DNA from 3 places in the Corynebacterium kozikiae genome. Region 1 is predicted to be linked to each of the others. Evidence: predicted binding sites of a transcription regulator. Region 1 holds the regulator's gene; each other region holds the start of a gene.
The links. The regulator LexA, encoded in region 1, represses DNA repair genes until DNA is damaged. The targets are predictions, from matches to a motif close to CGAACANNTGTTCG.
Positions count from the first base shown of each region.

Region 2: NQ018_RS00620 (SAV_6107 family HEPN domain-containing protein) is a predicted target of LexA. The motif match lies at 1,774-1,787, and genes of this name have one in related genera.
Region 3: NQ018_RS05270 (error-prone DNA polymerase) is a predicted target of LexA. The motif match lies at 1,289-1,302, and genes of this name have one in related genera.

Region 1 is NZ_JANIKJ010000001.1:347,396-350,673, forward strand. Features, by position in the region: gene ptsP (phosphoenolpyruvate--protein phosphotransferase) at 1-300, shown strand, start outside; gene sugR (transcriptional regulator SugR) at 488-1,267, opposite strand; gene lexA (transcriptional repressor LexA) at 1,693-2,406, opposite strand.
Region 2 is NZ_JANIKJ010000001.1:137,247-140,524, forward strand. Features, by position in the region: gene metF (methylenetetrahydrofolate reductase [NAD(P)H]) at 115-1,107, shown strand; gene NQ018_RS00615 (GNAT family N-acetyltransferase) at 1,104-1,685, opposite strand; gene NQ018_RS00620 (SAV_6107 family HEPN domain-containing protein) at 1,911-2,342, shown strand; gene NQ018_RS00625 (SCO2097 family morphological protein) at 2,475-2,894, shown strand.
Region 3 is NZ_JANIKJ010000005.1:138,502-141,779, reverse strand. Features, by position in the region: gene NQ018_RS05275 (MetQ/NlpA family ABC transporter substrate-binding protein) at 39-932, opposite strand; gene NQ018_RS05270 (error-prone DNA polymerase) at 1,338-3,278, shown strand, end outside.

The sequences.
Region 1 (3,278 bases):
CCTTGGCAGCCAGCGGTGCTGCGTCTCATTGCGCACACCTGCAAGGAAGGCGAGCGCACCAACACGGCCGTCGGTGTGTGTGGCGAGGCAGCAGCCGACCCACTGCTCGCTTGCGTCCTCGCAGGCCTGGGCGTGAATTCCCTTTCCTCCGCTTCCACTGCGATCGCGGGTGTGGGTGCTCAACTCTCTGCCGTTGATTTTGAGACATGCAAGCGCGCCGCTGAGGCAGCCCTGGACGCAGAAGGTGCCACCGAGGCCCGCGCGGCAGTGCGCGAAGTCATCATGAAGGCCAACGCCTGACGCTTTCCGGCAGCGTTCCGACGCCCCCAAGCGGCTCATTCACTGCTTGGTAGATTGCTCCCCATCAGTTTTGTATTGGCTGGTGGGGAGTTTTCATGCCCTGTGTGGTAGTGAGGTCGGGGATGGCTAAAGGGCCTGAGCTTCCATGTGTAGTGGAAATCAGGCGCTGGTTGAGAGTTCTTGGGCTTTATTGCGCGATGACCACCTCAACGTCACGGTCACGCAGCGCCTTGACAAAGGATTCTGGGGCATTGGAGTCTGTGACCACCACGTCGATGTCCTCAATGCTGCCGAAGCTCACCAGATAGTCCGTGCCCATCTTGGTGGAGTCACACAGCACCACAACCTTGTGGGCATTGGTGATCATGGCGCTCTTGATTGCGGCTTCCTGGGAGTCCGCGGTGGAAAGGCCGTGATCGAGGGTGAGCGCATTGGTGCCAATGAACGCGACGTCAGCCCGCATCAGGGCAAGGGTGCGCAAGGCGGTATCACCGACTACCGCTTGGGTGATGGCGCGAACGCTGCCGCCGAGGAGCTGAATAGAGTCCATGTTGGCGTTCGCCAATGTCAGCGCGATAGAGAGGCTGTTGGTCACGATGGACCACTGCCTGGCAAGTGGCTGTACCGCAATGAGTTCTGCGAGCGCCGCGATGGTGGTGCCGGCGTCCAGGAACATGCCACCATTTGCTTCTGGGAGGAATGCCAGTGCTGCGTGTGCAATGGAGTTTTTTGCTCCCGACGCCGAACGGGCGCGGGTGTCCAGGCTGAACTCAGCGGTTTGGAACGTTTGGTTAGCCACCGCGCCGCCGTGTACTCGGTGTACTACGCCCTCGCGGTCCAGCACCGCGAGGTCGCGACGAATTGTTTCGGCGGTGACTTCAAAACGCGCGGCAAGTTCGGTGACATTGACCCTTCCCTCAACTGCGGTGAGTGACGCAATTTGCCGGCGGCGTTCCTCTGAGTACATCTCTTTCCTTTCAAATGCCAATGGTTGGTGGCACTTTTGTTCGGCGCTGAACATGGAATTCCCAATGTTGGGAACGGAGTGCTGTTGGAAATGCCCGAATGGGCTGGGCACAACGAAAAGCCAACAAACCAACAACAACGCATTACAGACAGTTTTGCACGGACAACCCACAAAAATCGGGAAAAATGGGCAGGGGGATATGTAATATCGGGCACGATTCTGGATCTGATCCCACAAAATCCTGCTTAGGCGGTCTGTTTAGCGCCGCTAGTGTCCGAATGAACTGCGAGTTTTGTTGAAGATTTGTTGTCAAACTCCCCAATATAGGGGTGGGGAAATAGCTGAAACCCGCCAGGCAAGTACGTTGTCTGACGGGTGTTCGGAGCCGCGGCTGCTCTGAGAATGAGAATAAGTCCGCAATGTTGCTAGTACTTGCGCAGGACGGTCACAACCTTTCCCATAATTTCAGCGTGCTCCGCGGGAATGGGGGAGAAGGCGTCATTGTGGGGAAGGAGCCACACGCCGGAGGAATCCTTGTGGAATTCCTTGACGGTTGCTTCGCCGTCGATGAGGGCGGCTGCAAACTGGCCTTGCTCAACCACCGGCTGCGAGCGAATCACCACCCAGTCGCCATCCAAGATGCCGGCGTCTTTCATTGACTCGCCAACAACCTGGAGCATGAAGAGCTCGCCGTCGCCAACCACATCCTGGGGAAGCGGGAAGTACTGTTCCACGTTCTCTTCAGCCAAGATCGGAGCGCCTGCCGCGATGCTGCCGACGATGGGGATGTAGGTGGTGGAGGAAGCCTCGGCATTCTCCGGACTGAATGCCGGTGCGGATGGCTGCTCCTTGTTTCGGGTCTTTGGTCCAGGTTTGGTGGCCTTTTGATCCGGCAACGTGCGAACGTCTACCGCTCGTGGCTTATTGGCGTCCCGGCGCAGGTATCCCTTGCGCTCAAGTTCGCGCAGTTGGTAGGCCACGGATGAGGTGGATTGCAGGCCAGTCGCATCACCGATCTCACGAATGCTTGGTGGGTAGCCACGTAGTACTACGGCATCGGAAATCACTTGAAGGATTCTGCGTTGCCGGTCAGAAAGGGGTTCTTGCTTGCTCGGGTCCGTGTTTTTGCGAGGTGGCATTTTCTTTTCTCCTGAAGATCGTTGCAGTGCGTGGCGGCGCGTGATGAGTAAGCGGTTTATGAGGGGTAGTCACTGGCGCGCAGACCCACCCAGAAGCCGCGAAGACGCGGAAGCAGGGTGACTCGGCGGTACCGAACCATTGCCCAAGCTGACTGCCAGAACTGACTGCCAGAGAGGGCTGGGTGGAGTGCGCTCGTTCCCCACTCTAGCGCATTGTCCGTAGCAAATCATACATTTGTTCGAGAGTGTCGTTCGAATTCTTGACAAGTGTTCGAACAAGGCGCATAATTCGAACAAATCGAAAATAGTCGAACATATGCACGAGACTTCGATCCTCAATGGGCCTTCGTGTCCGGGCGGGAATATAGAGTGCGTTGTGTTCCGTTACAGGAGTGTTAGCCCTTCTGTTTCAACTCACCAAAAAGGAAAAGATCATGACCATCGCAGCACCTCAATCCACCTCCGCCTCGCGTTTCCCTTACCGGGCTGTGCAGGAGCACGCTCGCGCGCGAGTAGTCCCCCCTGCGGAGGTGTGGGAACCTAGCCGTAGGCAAGCTCGTGTGAGCCGTGGCAACCTGGGTATCGAACATACCGCAACAGCTATTCGAACACTTCGGCCCCGTATAGAGAATGATGATCGCGGGAGTGGGATTGGCAGTAGCAAGCCTGTTGTTCGAAACCGCAATTCTGCGTTGACCACCCTTACGGCACATCGCCGCAGTAGCTCGGTACTGCAAGATCTGCACACCGCCCCTTTGACTGCCGCATCCACCGGGGGGACCACAAAGAGGTCAGAACGTTGGGCAAACGCGTTTGCTGGCTCCTTGGTAGGTTTGGTTCTTGCGGCTGGAATTGCGCTTTTTGGTCAGCCT
Region 2 (3,278 bases), 210 kb from region 1:
GCTGCGCTGGTCGGCCTTGCACGAGAGAACGCCGCTGGCGTGCGGAAAAATTTATTCACCTCGAGGGGGCGCTGACTGAGGGAACCGCGCTCGTGCCCACTACACTCATTGGGCATGCAGGAACACGCGGAACACAAGCCACGAGCGGCATACCAGCGCGCCATCACGGATGTTATTGCCTCGCCAAGCCCAGGCAGGATCCCTTTTTCCGTGGAGTTTATGCCCCCACGTGACGACGCCGCCGAGCAACGCCTCTGGAAGGCGGCCGAGGCATTCCACGACCTCGGTGCCGCGTTCGTGTCTGTCACCTACGGCGCCGGCGGCTCCAGCCGGGAACGCACCATGCGCATCGCGCAGCGCTTGGCGCAGTACCCGCTCACCACATTGGTGCACCTCACCTTGGTGAACCACACCCGCGAGGAGCTGCTGGAGATTTTGCGCGGCTATGCGTCGGCGGGCCTATCCAACCTGCTCGCCCTGCGCGGTGACCCACCAGGGGGCGACCCCCTGGGGCCGTGGACCCCAACCGAAGGCGGTTTAGACTACGCCGCGGAACTCATCGAGCTCGTCCGGGCAACGCAGGAAACGGAGCACTTTGAGGTGGGCATCGCGGCCTTCCCGGAAGGGCATTTCCGCGCGCCTTCGCTGGAGGCGGATACCGAGTTCACACTGGCAAAACTGCGCGCCGGGGCGGAGTTTTCTATCACACAGATGTTTTTTGATGTGGACTACTACCTGCGCTTGCGTGACCGACTCGCCGTCGCTGACCCCGAGCACGGTGCCAAGCCCATCATTCCGGGGCTCATGCCGATCACCAGCTTGCGGTCTGTGCGCAGGCAAATCGAGCTTTCTGGGGCAACGCTTGGCAAGAAGCTCGAGGAACGCCTCTACGCCGCGGCTGCTGGTGACGAAGAAGCGAACGCGCAGGAGATTCGCAAGGTTGGCATCGAGGTGTCCACTCTCATGGCCGAGCGTCTCATCGCCGAGGGCGTGCCTGACATTCACTTCATGACCATGAACAACGCCCGCGCCACCCAAGAAGTGCTCCACAACCTGGGGATGGCGCCCGCCTGGGGCACTGCTTACGGCCACGACGCCGTCCGCTAAACCACTTTTCCCAACACCGCAAAGGGCCGCGCATCGCCGGTGAACAGGAAATTGCGGAGCACATCCTGATAGCCAAAGCTGCGGTACAGGTGAAACGCCCGGTTGCTTTCTGCTGGTACTTCCGGGGTGGAAAGGAGGATTGCCGACGCGCCCTGGCGCTGCTCTACTGCAGAAAGCAGGGCGCGGCCAAGGCCCAAGCCCTGAAATGCGGGGCTCACATGGATTTCTGCCAATTGCAGGTAGTTGTCCAAGATCCGCTGTGCGGGTGAGTCTGGTGTGAAGCGTTCACGCCCATATTGCTCGCGGATGCCCCGCCGTAGTTGCTGATCCCACCAGTGTTCGCGCCTGCCCAAAAACCCATAGGCGATGCCGGCGGGCTGGGAGTCCACCAAGGCACAAAAGCCCACAAAACCCTGTTCGAGCACTGCCCGGCGCCAGCTTTCAATGGCATTGCGCTTGAAGCTTTCCTGGTAGCCCATCGCTTCCACGTAGATGTCCACAAACGTGGGGACATGCGTGGAGAACTCCACGCGGCTTAATGCCACAATGGTGAATTCTTTGGAGCTGGGGCACGTCACGCTCTCAATGGAACCACTTTTTCATCAATCACACACGCGTATTGCCCGTTTGGGAATCCGTTGAGTTCGAAAAGACTGTTCCAAATTTCGAACAGATGTACTAAGATGGTGGGTAGTTGAGAGGTTGTGTGTCAGGGGCTGTGCATAGAGTCAGGGGCCATACGGATCCACCCAATGGATCTAGTTCGAACAAATTGCAGAAACCTTGAAAGGAGTGACCCCCAAATGTCTACCATCGTCTCCGCAACAACCAGTGCCATGCGTGGCGGAAATGGTGCAAGTAAGAAGCAGCGGCTTGTGGTCAATGCTGAGTATTTGCTCGCGGAATCCTCCAAGAGCTTGCAGGCGGGGGATCAGGTCTGCGCCTTTGACTACGCCTATCAAGCCTCACTGCGCCTCGCCGGAGCGAGGATTGCGGAATCCCCGGTGGCCAAGCGAGTGCGTAAGCCTTCGGGTGCCTGGGATCAGCTCCGCATGGTGGATGCCCAAGCTGCCCAGTGGGCGGACGTATTTCAGCCGTATTCCCAAACCCACCGGCGCATGATTTCTGGGCTGAGCCACACTATGACGGCCGAGCGAATCTTGGCCTTCCAGTACAAAGTTTGGGAGTTCCACGCTGAACTCACGGGAATGCAGGAAGGTCCGGTTGCCGCCTAGGTGGCAGGTGGTTTGTGCTGTGGTTTCACCAATTTTCGCCACCATGGGAACTTTCCTATTAGTGTGGGGGTTATTAGGAGTGAATGGCACCCAAAAACTTGGGGGAATACACAGCACAACAGGAGGTCCAAGGTGGCACTTTCAGAGCAAGAGCGCCGCGCGCTGCAAGAAATCGAGCGCTCCCTGCTTGCCGATGACCCAAAGTTCGGTGCAAGCGTCAAAGCGGCAGAGGGTACCGGGGGAAGCGGTGCCCTCACCCTACGGGGCGTAGCGGTTGTCGTCATCGGTCTGGTGATGCTCGTGGCTGGCGTCGCGTTGGCTCAACAATCCCTGGCCTTCATCGGCATTAGCATCGCCGGGTTCTTGGTGATGCTGGCCGGCGGCATTTGGATGCTCAAGTCCGGTGGGGGTGCCTCGGGTGCCGCGGCGAATGGCCAGGGAGCGTCCCTGTACCCAGCAGGCGGAGGTGCTCGAGGCTCGCAAACGAAGCAGTCCTCAAACGGCTTCAGCTCCCGCATGGAGGAAAACTTCAGAAAGCGCTTTGAGGAGTAACGAGCGCAGGAGCGCAGGAACGCATCATCGAAAGGCAGGCGGAAACGCCTGCCTTTTCTTATGCCCAAACGATGCTCCCCACTTTGCCCCACATTCCCCACTTTGCCCCACCCGATGTTTCCTTTCCTGTTCACGGGATGAACCACTGGGATTGCTGAAGTGCAGTGTGACTTATGTTCCAGGCGTTTCAGTTCGGCGCACAGTCCGCGGTGTATAAGCTGCCCCACTGGCAGAGAACTCACAGAACTGCAGGCAAAGCTAAGAAAAAACTGCAAAAATCTTTTGAGAAATCCGGTGCCGCCTATTGTAGGTGGGGCAAAGTGGGGTATTGTGGGTCGCAGTGACGGCGCTGCTCCATGCAAAGGGGGTCTGTGCGGTTACTGC
Region 3 (3,278 bases), on a different contig from region 1:
CCCCATCGTTCGACGGGGCGCTGGCGTATGCGGGAGGGTTAGCTGCGGGCGTCCTCTTCGAGGCGGGCCAGGATGGCCTTGAGCTCGTCTTGGGTGCGGGTCACAGGGATTGCGGTGCCCTTGGAGTCCTCGTCCACGGCGGCGAGCACGGCTGGGTCGTGCCACAGCTCGGCGAGCTTGAGGATGGTTGGGTCGTTGGCGCGGTCGGCGGTGGTGACGAACGCGTTGATGTAAGGCTCAGCCTCAGCGGAAGCCGGGTCGTCCTGGAAGACGGCCAGGTTGGGGTCGATGCCTGCGCGATCCAGGAAGGAGTTGTTGATGATCGCGGGGCGGCCTTCGCCGTATGCCACGGTGGTCTGGGCCGCGTCGACTGGCGTAATGGTCACCTTCGAGGCGGCCTCATCGATGTCCGCTGGCGTTGGGGTGACGAGGCCTTCCTCCTTGAGGGTCACCAGGCCCGCCTGCACGAGGACGTTGATGGCGCGGCCCTGGTTGGAGTCGTCGTTCGGGATCACGATGGATTCGCCCTCAATGCCGTCGAGGGAGGTGTGGTCCTTCCAGAAGAGTGCGAGTGGCACGATCTGGGTTGCCCCAACGGGGGTGAGGGTGGCGTCCTTGCCCACGTTGTAGGCGGCGAGGAACTTCAGGTGCTGGAAGAGGTTGACGTCGAGCTGGCCCTGGTCAAGTGCCTCGTTTGGGGTGTTGTAGTCGGAGTAGTTCACCACGTCGAGGGTGATGCCGTTCTCTGCGGCCAGGTCCTCCAGTACGGCCCAGGACTTTTGGGTGGCGTCGGTGGTTCCGATGCGGATGGTGGTGTTCTCGCCGGACGCAGCGGTCTCGCCGGTGGAGTCGCTGGAGTTGCTGGAGCAAGCGACGAGCGAAGTAGCTGCAACCAGTGCAGTTGCGGCCACGAGGGTCTTGCGAATGTTCATGAGTCTTCCTTTTGTTGTGTCAATCCCTTGGCGCCGGGCTCGTGCTGCGCGCTTGCTGTGGAGTCGCATTGCCGACGTAGGCAGGCGCGGGGCGGCGTGAGCAGGGCTCCTCGGGGTTGCTTCGTGCATTGTGAACCAAAGGGCAACGTCGGAGGCGGGTGGGGTTTGCGCGCTTGCTTTTGCGTGTTTTGTGCGTGCTGTATGCGCGCTTTATGTATGCCCGTGGTGCCTCTGAGGTGGCCATTTAGGTCCAAAATGAACCAAGCTGTTCAGTTTATGTTGGGAAATACTACACACATGGCCAGAAAATGTACAGCTTGGTCTATCTTGACGCCTTCTCGTGTTGTGGCTAATCTAGAACATGTGTTTGGAGAAAGGGGGGTGCCGGGAGTATTGTGACGACCTGTGAAATGGAGTAGTGGGATCAGCGGCTTCAATGGTAAGCCGCTGAGTTGGTCCCGGCTTGAGCGCATCCTCTCCGGCAAGCCAACCCCTGAGTTGAAACCAGTTCTACATGTGGTTTCTGATGAGGGTTCTGGCGGAAATGTGCCGGTAGCGCCGCGGAGTGGGTTTGCCGAGCTGCATGCGCGCGGTTCCTACAACTTTTTGTTGGGGGCGAGTGAACCGGACGCAATGGTAGCTGCTGCAATCGAACGCGGAATCGAAGCTTTGGCATTGCTCGATAGGGATGGCCTATACGGCGCAATGGCCTTTGCTGAGGCCGCGGCAAGCCGGGAATTGGCAACGGTGTTCGGCGCGGAACTCACCATTGACCACCGCGTGCTTTCGGTGCTCTGCAAGAACCCGGAAGGCTACCGGAGGCTGTCTCGGCTCATCTCTGCCGCAAGGATGCGAGGTGATAAAGACACCACCGAGTACCCTCCGCTGCCAGAGATCGCCAGGCATGCTGACGGGCACTGGTACATCCTCGCTGACCACACCTGGGAACCAAGCGAACTGGCCTGCTTTGGTGACAACGTAATCCTCGAATACGTCTACACAATGACACCCGAGGATGCCGACAACCACCGCACCCTCGATTCATACCCAGGGCGGCGCATCGCCACCTCGCGTCCCAGCGCGGCAACCCCGCGCGACTCCCGCCTTGCCGCGGCGAAGCATGCCCTCCACCAACGAGAATCCCTCGACGAGGCGCGCTACCGCCTCCACCCAGCAGGATCCACCTGGCTACGCATCCCACCGGCGCCCCGCGAACAGCTCGACACCGCGCTGGATATCGCTGCAGAGTGTTCCTTCCCCCTCCACCTCATCGCGCCCGGACTACCGCACTGGACCGTCGACGGCGTGGCCGTCGATGAGCAAGCCCACCTCCGCGCGCTGGTCGAGTCTCGCTTCGACGCGCGCTACGGAGCGTCGGAACGCGCGGACGCGGCCCGAACGCAGATTGCACATGAGCTCGCAGTGATCGAGCAGCTCGGCTTCCCGGGATACTTCCTGATCGTGTGCGACATTGTGGATTTCTGCAAAGCCCAAAACATTCTTGCGCAGGGGCGCGGGTCGGCTGCGAACTCCGCCGTGTGTTACACCCTGGGCATCACGAATGCCGAGCCGATTGCGGCGGGCTTGCTGTTCGAGCGTTTTCTCTCCCCGGAGCGCGATGGCCCGCCGGACATTGACATCGACATCGAATCCGGGCGCCGCGAAGAAGTGATCCAATACGTCTACGCAAAGTACGGCCGGGAAAACGCCGCGCAAGTAGCGAACTACATCACCTACCGACGTCGAGGCGCGGTCCGCGACGCCGCGCGTGCCCTCGGCTACCCGCAGGGAGTGGCTGACGCATGGGCGCGTCGAGGCGGGGTGCCGGCGCGCGTCGAGGCGCTCGCCGAGCAATTCATTGGCCAGCCGCGCCACCTGGGGATCCATTCTGGCGGAATGGTGATTTGTGACCGCGCGATCGCGGACGTGGTGCCCGTGGAGTGGGCGCGTATGGAGAATCGGTCGGTGGTGCAGTGGGACAAGGAGGGCTGCGCGGCTGCGGGCCTGGTGAAATTTGATCTGTTGGGCCTTGGCATGCTTGAGGCGCTGCATCATATGATCGACCTCGTCGCGGAGACGGGCCGGGAAGTGAATCTTTGGGAAATCCCTCTCGACGACTCCGCCGTCTACGACATGCTCTGCCGCGGCGACGCCGTGGGCGTGTTCCAAGTGGAGTCCCGCGCGCAGCTCGCCACGCTGCCCAGGCTGAAGCCGCGGTGCTTCTTCGACCTCGTGGTTGAGGTCGCGCTCATCCGCCCCGGCCCCATCCAAGGCGGCTCCGTGCACCCCTACCTGCGGAGACGAAACGGCGAAGAACCCGTGACCTATGAACACCCGTTGCTAGAG